2 regions of the Acidihalobacter sp. genome follow, and region 2 is predicted to be linked to the other one. Evidence: predicted binding sites of a transcription regulator. Region 2 holds the regulator's gene; the other holds the start of a gene.
The links. The regulator sigma-54, encoded in region 2, starts transcription at its own class of promoters, with help from an activator protein. The targets are predictions, from matches to a motif close to TGGCANGNTNCNTGCTT.
Positions count from the first base shown of each region.

Region 1 (4,626 bases), on a different contig from region 2:
AGAACAGCGCCTGGAAGGGCAGCCCGGTGTCGCTGAGGAACTTGTCCACCGGTTCCTTGAATTCGGGCATGTTCTTGGCGTAGCCGATCACGTGGCGCGCCAGAGGGCCGACTTCCATGGCATGGCCCTTCCAGCGCGGCGCTTTGATCCAGGAGTACTTGGCACCTTCGTCGATCTGCTGGATGTTGGTGCGTGTGCCTTTGGTGTTGGGGCCGAGCACGTAGTCGGGGTCGGTGATGCCGTCCCAGGGATGCAGGCCCTCGTTGGGCTGCGGATACTTGTACCAGGAGTGATCGACGAATTCCTGGATCTGGTTCGGGTCGCGCAGGTCGACGTCGTAAACGCGCTTGAGGTCGCCGTTGATGATCGCGCCGTGGGGCATCATCAGGTTGTCCGGCGAATAGTCGTTGGCGTTGTCCGGAATGTCGCCGTAGGCGAGCACGCTCTGGCCCGAGAGGCCGCCGCCGTACAGCCAGTCCTTGTAGTACAGGGCCACGGCGCGGATGTCGGGCAGGTAGACCTGATCGATGAAGTCGATGCTGCGGTTGATGATGTCGGAGACCTGGTTCAGGCGCACCATGTTGACCGGCGCGCCGGCGGCCATGGTTTGGTCCATGTTGATGGCGCAGGGCACACCGCCGACCAGCCAGTTCGGATGCGGGTTCTTGCCGCCGTAAACGGTGTGGATCTTGACGATTTCGCGCTGGAAGTCGAGCGCTTCCAGGTAATGCGTCACCGCCATCAGGTTGCCTTCGGGCGGCAGCTTGTAGGCGGGGCTGCCCCAGTAGCCCTTGTTGAACAGCCCGAGCTGGCCGCTTTCCACGAAACGCTTGAGACGGTTCTGCACGTCGCGGAAATAGCCCGGCGAGGAGTTGGGCCAGGGCGACAGACTCTGCGCCAGCGCAGAAGTCGCCTTGGGATCGGCCTTGAGCGCGCTGATCACGTCCACCCAGTCCAGCGCATGCAGGTGGTAGAAGTGCACCAGATGGTCATGCACCTGCAGCATCAGCTGCATGATGTTGCGGATGGAGTTGGCGTTCTCGGGAATCTTGATCTTGAGTGCGTCCTCCACCGCACGCACCGAGGTGAGCGCGTGCGTGCCGGTGCACACGCCGCATATCCTCTCGGTGAAGGCCCAGGCGTCGCGCGGGTCGCGGCCGCGCAGGATGACCTCGAGGCCGCGCCACATGGTGCCGGTGGAAACGGCGTTGCGGATGACGTTGTCGTTGTCGACGTTCACCTCGCAGCGCATGTGTCCTTCGATGCGGGTGACCGGGTCGACGACGACGCGGCGCCCGCCGTCGTTCAGGGTGTAGCCGTTGGGAGTCTTGGTGACGCTCATTCGCTCTTATCTCCGTGCTGTTCTTCCTGCTTCTTCGCGGCGGAATTGCGGCGCGCGCGGACTACGGCGGTGACCGCGGCGTGCGCTGCTGCAGCCGCGCCGACGGTGCCCGCGGCCACGCCGCCGATCTGATCGGCGTTGGCCTCGATGCCGAAGCCGTTGACGTTGGTCAGGCGGTCGTAGAACGAACCCTTGTCCCAGAAACCGTCTTCGGAGCAGCCGATGCAGCCGTGGCCGGACTGGATGGGGAAGGAGGTGTCGCCGTTCCAGCGTACGGTGGAGCAGGCGTTGTACGTGGTCGGGCCCTTGCAGCCCATCTTGTAGAGGCAGTAGCCCTCGCGCGCGGCCTGGTCGTCCCAGGATTCGACGAATTCGCCGGCGTCGAAGTGCGGGCGGCGGTAGCATTTGTCGTGGATGCGCTGGCCGTAGAACATCTTCGGCCGGCCCTGGCGGTCGAGTTCGGGCGGGTGGCCGAAGGTGAGCATGTAGGTGATGACGCCGGTCATGACCTCGGCGATGGGCGGGCAGCCCGGCACCTTGATCACCGGCTTGTCGGTGATCACCTTGTGCACGGGAGTGGCTCGGGTCGGATTGGGACGCGCGGCCTGCACGCAGCCCCAGGAGGCGCAGGCGCCCCAGGCGATGATGTGCTTGGCGTGCTGGGCGGCGTAGCGCAACTTGTCGACGAAAGGCTGTCCGCCGATGATGCAGTACATGCCGTCCTCGTTGAGCGGCGGGTTGCCTTCCACCGCGAGGATGTAGTTGCCCTTGTACTTGTCGATGGTCTCCTGCAGGCAGGCTTCGGCCTGGTGACCGGCGGCGGCCATCAGCGTGTCGTCGTAGTCCAGCGAGATCATCGACAGGATGACGTCCTTGGCCAGCGGGTGCCCCGAACGGATGAACGACTCGGAGCAGCAGGTGCATTCCAGGCCGTGCAGCCAGAGTACGGGCGTGCGTGGCTTGTTTTCCATGGCCCAGGCGATCTTGGGCACGAAGGCGGGGCTGAGCCCCAGCGAGGTGGCGGTCAGGCTGCAGAACTTCAGGAAACTGCGGCGGCTGATGCCCTGGCGACGCATCACGTCGTAAAAGGTTTCGATTGCCATGCACTCCTCCCTCGGCGCCGCCCATGGCAGATGGGCGTGGGCGTATGTGGCTTGTTGGTACAGGCGCGGCCCGGGGCCGACGTCCTTGGGGGAGGGCAAGAGCAGAAATCAGGCCAGGATCAGTAATCGTTTTGACATCAAGCGGATAGGCTAGATACCGGTAACTGGCTATTGATCAATATGGAAGATTGATTTCCTATTTTGATGCGAATTTGGAAAGTAACTTTTCGTTTTGTGCCGCGACCGTTCAGTGTACGGTGCAGACCATGCAGGGGTCGAATGAGCGCACGATGTGCTGCACGGCGATGGGTTGGTTCGCGCCGTCATCGTCTATGGGGGTGTTTTCCAGTGCCTGTTCGAGCGCGCCGGGCCTGCCGTTCGCGTCACGCGGGGAGAAATTCCAGGTGGTCGGTGAAATGATCTGGTAGTTGCGAATGCGGCCGTCCTCGATCGTCAGCCAGTGTCCGAGGCTGCCGCGCGCGGCCTCCGTCAAGCCGACGCCCGCACACTCCGCCAACGACCGGGTGGGGACATGGAAGGGCTCGCCCGGGCGCAGAGCGTCGATCCACGCCACCATGGCCAGCGTGACGCGAGCGGTTTCGAGCAGGCGGGCGATGACCCGGTTGCGTACGTTGCCGCCGGATTCGGTCACCAGTTCGCGAATCAGCGGCTGGCCGTCCACAACCTGGCGCGCCAGGGCGCCGACCTCGACCGTCCCGCCGTGCAGGCGGGGTGCCTTGCACCAGCTGTAGGCATCTTGGCGCTCCGGGTCCGGTTGGGTCAGGCCGCGAGCAGGCGGTTCGGTTTCGCCGGCCATCCAGCTGTGGCTGACGTCCTCGGTGATGCCGTCGATGTCGAGCCTGCTGTGCCGGCCGTCGTGCCACACGCCGCGTGCGAAATGCGTCGCCCCTTCCGGGCCGCGATAGCTGCCGTAGCTCATGAAGCGATCGGCTGCGCGGCCCAGCGAGGCCAGCCCGGTGTCGTCGGCGAGTTCGAGAAAACAGGCGAAGTCGCTGCGGGACGGGGCATGCGTTTCCTGCCAGCGGCGTAGCGCGGCGATGTCGTCCAGGGCTGCGATTTCCTCCAGCGGCGAGCCGAATACGCGCTTCTCCAGGAAGCGGCGGAAGCTGCCGACGATGTTGCCTAGATGCAGGCGCTCGCGTGGCGTGACGGCGCGGGTGCAGCCGCCGGGCTGGATGGCGAGGCTGTGCGGCCATTTGCCGGCGAGAAGTCCCATCAGGTGCATGAACTCGGCCCGTGCCTGCAGGAATTCGGCGGCGGCGCTGCCGTGCACCGCGCGAAAGCGCTGTGCGACCGTTTCGTGCCAGGGGCGCGCGGCATACTCTTCGCGCGCGAAGTCGGGCATGAAGAACAGGTAGAAATGGGTCAGGTGGTCGACCAGATTCTCGTTGGCGTGGATCAGGTTGATGGCATGCACGCCGTTGGGCGGCGTCTCGGCGCCGTAGGCATCGGCCAGCGCGTGTGCGGCGGCCACCGACTGTGAAATCGAGCAGACGCCGCATACCCGCGGGGCGTAGACCAGCGCGTCTTCCGGGGCCTTGCCGAGTAGGATCTGTTCGAAGCCGCGGTACAGCGGCGAGTTGACCCAGGCGCTGGAAACGCGCCCGTCGGCGGTTTCGATCTGTACTTCGAGATCGCCCTCGACCCGGTTGAAGGGCCCCATGACCAGTCGCGACATGCCGCTCAGCTCCGCCTGGTCTTGCGGCTCGGGCGGGCGACGATGTGATCGGCGCGGGCGTTTTGTTTGATGCGCGCGGGTGTTGCCGCCTTGGCCAGGGAGCTGAGTGCGATGAACCAGGCCTTGGGCATGTCGGTCGGCAGGCCGATCGGGATGCCGGCCACGTTCGGCGTCTCCAGGAAGGGGTGACCGGGTTCCTCGAACTCCGGCGCGGCGCAGTTGATGCAGGCATAGCCGCCGCGGGTGCAGGAGCCTTCACCGTTCCAGGGGCGGGTGTTGCAGTCGGCGTGCGCCTGAGTGCCGAGGCAGCCGAGATGTTCCATCATGCAGCCGAGGTCGGAGGGTTGCACGGCGCTGGCCTTGTATTCGTAGAACTCGTTGCGCGGGCAGCCGTGGTGGGCGAGGTGCTCGGTATACATGCTCGGCCGGGCGAACTGATCCAGATGCTCGGCGGCCAGTTCGTCGCGCGCCAGCAGCTGCAG
Region 1 covers NZ_JARRQY010000031.1:54,945-59,570, forward strand. Annotated here, with positions in the region: gene P8014_RS11750 (nickel-dependent hydrogenase large subunit) at 1-1,342, opposite strand, end outside; gene P8014_RS11755 (hydrogenase small subunit) at 1,339-2,445, opposite strand; gene P8014_RS11760 (nickel-dependent hydrogenase large subunit) at 2,693-4,144, opposite strand; gene P8014_RS11765 (HupU protein) at 4,150-4,626, opposite strand, start outside.
Region 1: the regulator sigma-54 is predicted to act here: its motif matches at 2,545-2,561, upstream of P8014_RS11755 (hydrogenase small subunit).

Region 2 (4,626 bases):
ACATCACCCACCTACAGGATGTCGTACTGACCGTCTACCCTCAGACCGGGGCCCCCGTCATCCTGACCACGCCCCGCGCGGACCTGCAGGCCGACGGCGAACACGTACACATGCCCGAGAGGGTGGTCATAACGCGTTCGGCCACCGACGGAGAACTCAAGCTGGTCACCTCCGACCTATACGTCAACATCCGCACCCAGACCGCTACCAGCCAGGCGCATACGACCATCGACGCTCCCGGTTACCATGTACAGGGGCTTGGCCTTCACGCCGACTTCGCCGACCATGTCTTCGAACTGCTGCGCGAGGTGCGCAGCACCTACCAGCGCTGACGACCACTATGCGAAACGATCTCATTAGCCCACGCCTGCTCCTGACCACCGCCCTGTTCTGCCTGGCGCCCCTGCCCGCCGCTGCGCAAACTCCGGCAGCGCCCGAGGCTCCGGTACACATCAGCGCCGACCATTTCCGCTTCAACCAGCAGAAAGGCACCGGAAACTACAGCGGCAACGTGGTGGTCACCCAGGACAAACTCATGATCAAGGGCGACAAGCTGGACATCCTCGCCCCCAACAGCGGACCGATCCAGAAACTGACCATGATCGGCACGCCGGCGACCTTCGAAGACACCACCGCCGAAGGCAAGCGCATCACCGGCCAGGCAAAGAACATGGTCTACAACCCCGCCGAACAGAGCATCGTGCTCACCGGCGACGCCCAGCTACAGCAGCGCGGCAACGCCTTCCGCGCCAGTCGCATCGTCTACGACATCCGGCGCGACCTGGTCGACGCCGGCGCGCCGGGACAACGCATCGAGGCCACCTACACACCCGCCACGGGCAAGACCGCGGAGACGCCAAAACAATGAGCGTGCTGCGCGGCACCGAACTCGCCAAGCGCTACCGCGGCCGCGACGTACTGGCCAGCGTCTCGCTGGAAGTCGCTAGCGGCGAAGTGGTCGGCCTACTCGGCCCTAACGGCGCCGGCAAGACCACCTGCTTCTACATCATGGTCGGCCTGATCCAGGCCGATGGAGGCAACATCCAGCTCAACGAACAGGAGATCACGCGTTTCCCCATGCACGCGCGCGCGCGCATGGGCATCGGCTACCTGCCGCAGGAAGCCTCCGTGTTCCGCCGTCTGAGCGTCGAGGACAACATCCGCGCCGTACTGGAACTGCGCAAGGAACTCGATGCCAAGGGCCGCGAGGAAGCGCTCGACGCCCTGCTCGAGGAACTCCAGATCGGGCATATCCACGACAGCCGCGGCTACAGCCTCTCGGGCGGTGAACGCCGGCGCGTCGAAATCGCCCGTGCCCTGGCCGCCGACCCCGCCTTCATCCTGCTCGACGAACCTTTCGCCGGCGTCGATCCGATTTCCGTACTCGACATCCAGCGCATCGTGCGCCATCTGAGCGAGCGCAACATCGGCGTGCTGATCACCGATCACAACGTGCGCGAAACCCTGGGTATCTGCCAACGGGCCTACATTCTGAGCGAAGGGCGCGTGCTCGCCGAAGGCGGCCCCGAGGACATCCTGCACAATCGCAAGGCCCGCGAGGTCTACCTCGGTGAAGACTTCAAACTGTGATGCCGCACCAGCGCTGCCTCGCGCACCTCGGCGGACGGCGCCTCCGGCCTCGTACGCCAGCAGAGCGCACCATGCGGATCGAGAGCACATCTTGCATCCGAGATGGATTCGATATAATCCTGGACATGACACAGCAAAAACCAGACAGGAGGCACCGGCCTGCTGGAGCGAGCGGCGAAACGCCGCAATGACGGAAACCCGATGATCAAGCCTTCGATTCAACTCAAGCTGGGGCAGCAACTGGCCATGACGCCCCAGTTGCAGCAGGCGATTCGCCTGCTGCAGTATTCCACCCTAGAGCTGCAGACCCACATCCAGGAGATTCTAGAAACCAATCCGCTGCTGGACAGCGACGAGGAAAACGACGAGAACTACCCGGCCGAAGATCAAGAAAACGACGACTCTACCACCAGCGCCGAAGACACGATCCCGGACGACCTGCCCGTCGACAGCGCCTGGGAGGACATCTATGAGCCGGCCAACGTACCAGGCTCCGGCAATGGCCGCCTTGAAGGCGAGGAGCGCGATCCCTACGAATCCCAAAGCGGGGGTGACGAATCGCTGATCGACCATCTGCTGTGGCAGATCCACCTCACCACGATGAACGATCAGGACCGGCAGATCGCCATCAACCTGATCGACGCCATCGACGAAGACGGCTACCTGCAGGAAGATCTGCCCACCCTGCAGAACAGCCTGACCCAGGAACTGGGACTGGAAGAGCCGCTCGAGATCGAGGATATCGAGGCGGTACGGCACCTCATCCAGCGCCTCGATCCGCCCGGCTGCGGCGCCCGCAACCTGTCCGAATGTCTGCTGGCACAGCTCTATGAACTGCCCGCCGACACGCCCTGGCTGGAAGCCGTCCGCAAGCTCATCGGCGAACATCTCGATCTGCTCGCCAACCACGATTTCAAAACGCTCATGCGCCGCCTCGAACTCGACGAGGCCGGCCTGCAGAGCGCAGTTGCACTGATACAGACGCTCAACCCACGCCCCGGTGCGCAGATCAGCGATCGCCGGCCCGAGTACATCGTACCTGACGTCATCGTGCGCAAGCAGGATCAGCGCTGGCGCGTCGAACTCAACACCGAAGCCATCCCGCGCCTGCGCGTGAACGCCACCTACGCAGCCATGGTCAAGCGCGCCGACACCAGCACGGACAACACCTACATCAAAAACCAGCTGCAGGAGGCACGCTGGTTCATCAAGAGTCTGCAGAGCCGTAACGAAACGCTGCTGCGCGTGGCCTCCGCCATCGTCGAACAACAGCGCGGCTTTCTCGAATATGGCGAGGAAGCCATGAAACCGCTGGTACTGCGCGACATCGCCGAGCAGGTCGAAATGCACGAATCGACCATCTCCCGCGTCACCACGCAGAAATACATGCACACCCCGCGCGGCATCTTCGAGTTCAAGTATTTCTTCTCCAGCCATGTCGGCACCGCCGACGGCGGCGAGTGCTCGGCGGTGGCCATCCGCGCGATGATTCGCAAGCTCATCGAAGGGGAACCTGGCGACAAACCCCTTTCAGACAGTAAAATCGCCGCCCTTTTGGGAGAGAAGGGCATTCAGGTGGCCCGCCGCACGGTCGCCAAGTACCGCGAGGGCATGAATATTCTCTCTTCCAGCGAACGCAAACGCCTGACGAAGGCCTGACAGACAACAATGGAGTCACCCATGCAGATCAACCTCACTGGCCACCACCTCGAACTCACCGACCCGCTGCGTGCCTACGTCGAAGAGAAATTCCAGCGCCTGGAGCGCCATTTCGACAATGTGATCGACGTACATGTCGTGCTCAGCGTCGAGAAACTCCGCCAGAAGGCCGAAGCCAGTCTGCTGCTCGGCGGCAACCAGCTGCATGCGGAAGCGGAAACCGAGGACATGTACGCCGCCATCGACGGTCTGGTGGACAAGCTCGACCGGCAGGTCGTCAAGCACAAGGAAAAGATCAAGGACCACCACAAGGCCGACGCCGACAAACGTCTTGCCTGAATCCACCAACGCTGTAGGTCACACCATGCAGATCGGCGAACTACTGAGCCTGGATCGCGTCGTAGACAACGCCGACGTTACCAGCAAAAAACGTACTCTGGAATTGCTCGGTCAGCTGCTAGGCAGTGAGGAAACCGGCCTTTCGGCCGATGAGGTTTTCGACACTCTGCTGGCGCGCGAACGACTGGGCAGCACCGGGCTCGGTGCGGGCGTAGCCATTCCCCACGGGCGCATGAAAGGCATCGGACGGGCAGTCGGCGCATTCGTCAAACTGCACGAAGGGATCGATTTCGACGCGCCCGACAAACACCCCGTCGATCTGCTCTTCGCATTGATCGTGCCGGAGGAATGCACTGACGCGCATCTCGACATCCTCGCTCAGCTCGCCAGACTGTTTCGTGACGCCGACACCGTTGCACAACTACGCCAGTGTACGGACAGCGAGACGCTTTACCGCGCACTAACCGAATGGAGTGCGCGGCACGCCGCCTGACCGGACAAGAATCCGGGGCGCAGAAGTGCCGAAAGCGCCCCGGAATTCAGTAGACTAGCCAGCATGGAATCCACTCCGCTGACTGTTCAGATGCTGTTCGAGACTCTTTGCGACAAGCTGCAGCTCGAATGGACGGCTGGGCGCAAGGGCGCACAGCGCGCACTCAGCAGCGCCCGCTGCCCCTGGGGCGGCGCCACGCTGGTCAGCCATCTCGACCTCATCACCACCAGTGCGGTTCAGGTAATCGGCCCGGCCGAGATGGAATATCTCACCGAGCTGCCGCCGGCCGAACGCGCCGAAGCCATCCGACATCTGTTTCAAGCCACCGTCGTGGTGCTGCTGGCCGACGGTCTGACCGCCGGCCAGACCCTGCGCGCCGCGGCCGACTCGCGCAACGTGCCGTTGTTCACCACGCCACTGGCCGAACAGGAATTGCTCAGCCAGCTGCGCTACTACCTCAGCGAAGCGCTTGCCGAGCGCATCACCATGCACGGCGTGTTCATGGAAGTGCTTGGCATCGGCGTGTTACTGGCCGGCGACAGCAA
Region 2 covers NZ_JARRQY010000005.1:10,930-15,555, forward strand. Annotated here, with positions in the region: gene lptC (LPS export ABC transporter periplasmic protein LptC) at 1-332, shown strand, start outside; gene lptA (lipopolysaccharide transport periplasmic protein LptA) at 341-868, shown strand; gene lptB (LPS export ABC transporter ATP-binding protein) at 865-1,590, shown strand; gene P8014_RS02240 (RNA polymerase factor sigma-54) at 1,792-3,249, shown strand; gene raiA (ribosome-associated translation inhibitor RaiA) at 3,271-3,588, shown strand; gene P8014_RS02250 (PTS sugar transporter subunit IIA) at 3,581-4,081, shown strand; gene hprK (HPr(Ser) kinase/phosphatase) at 4,145-4,626, shown strand, end outside.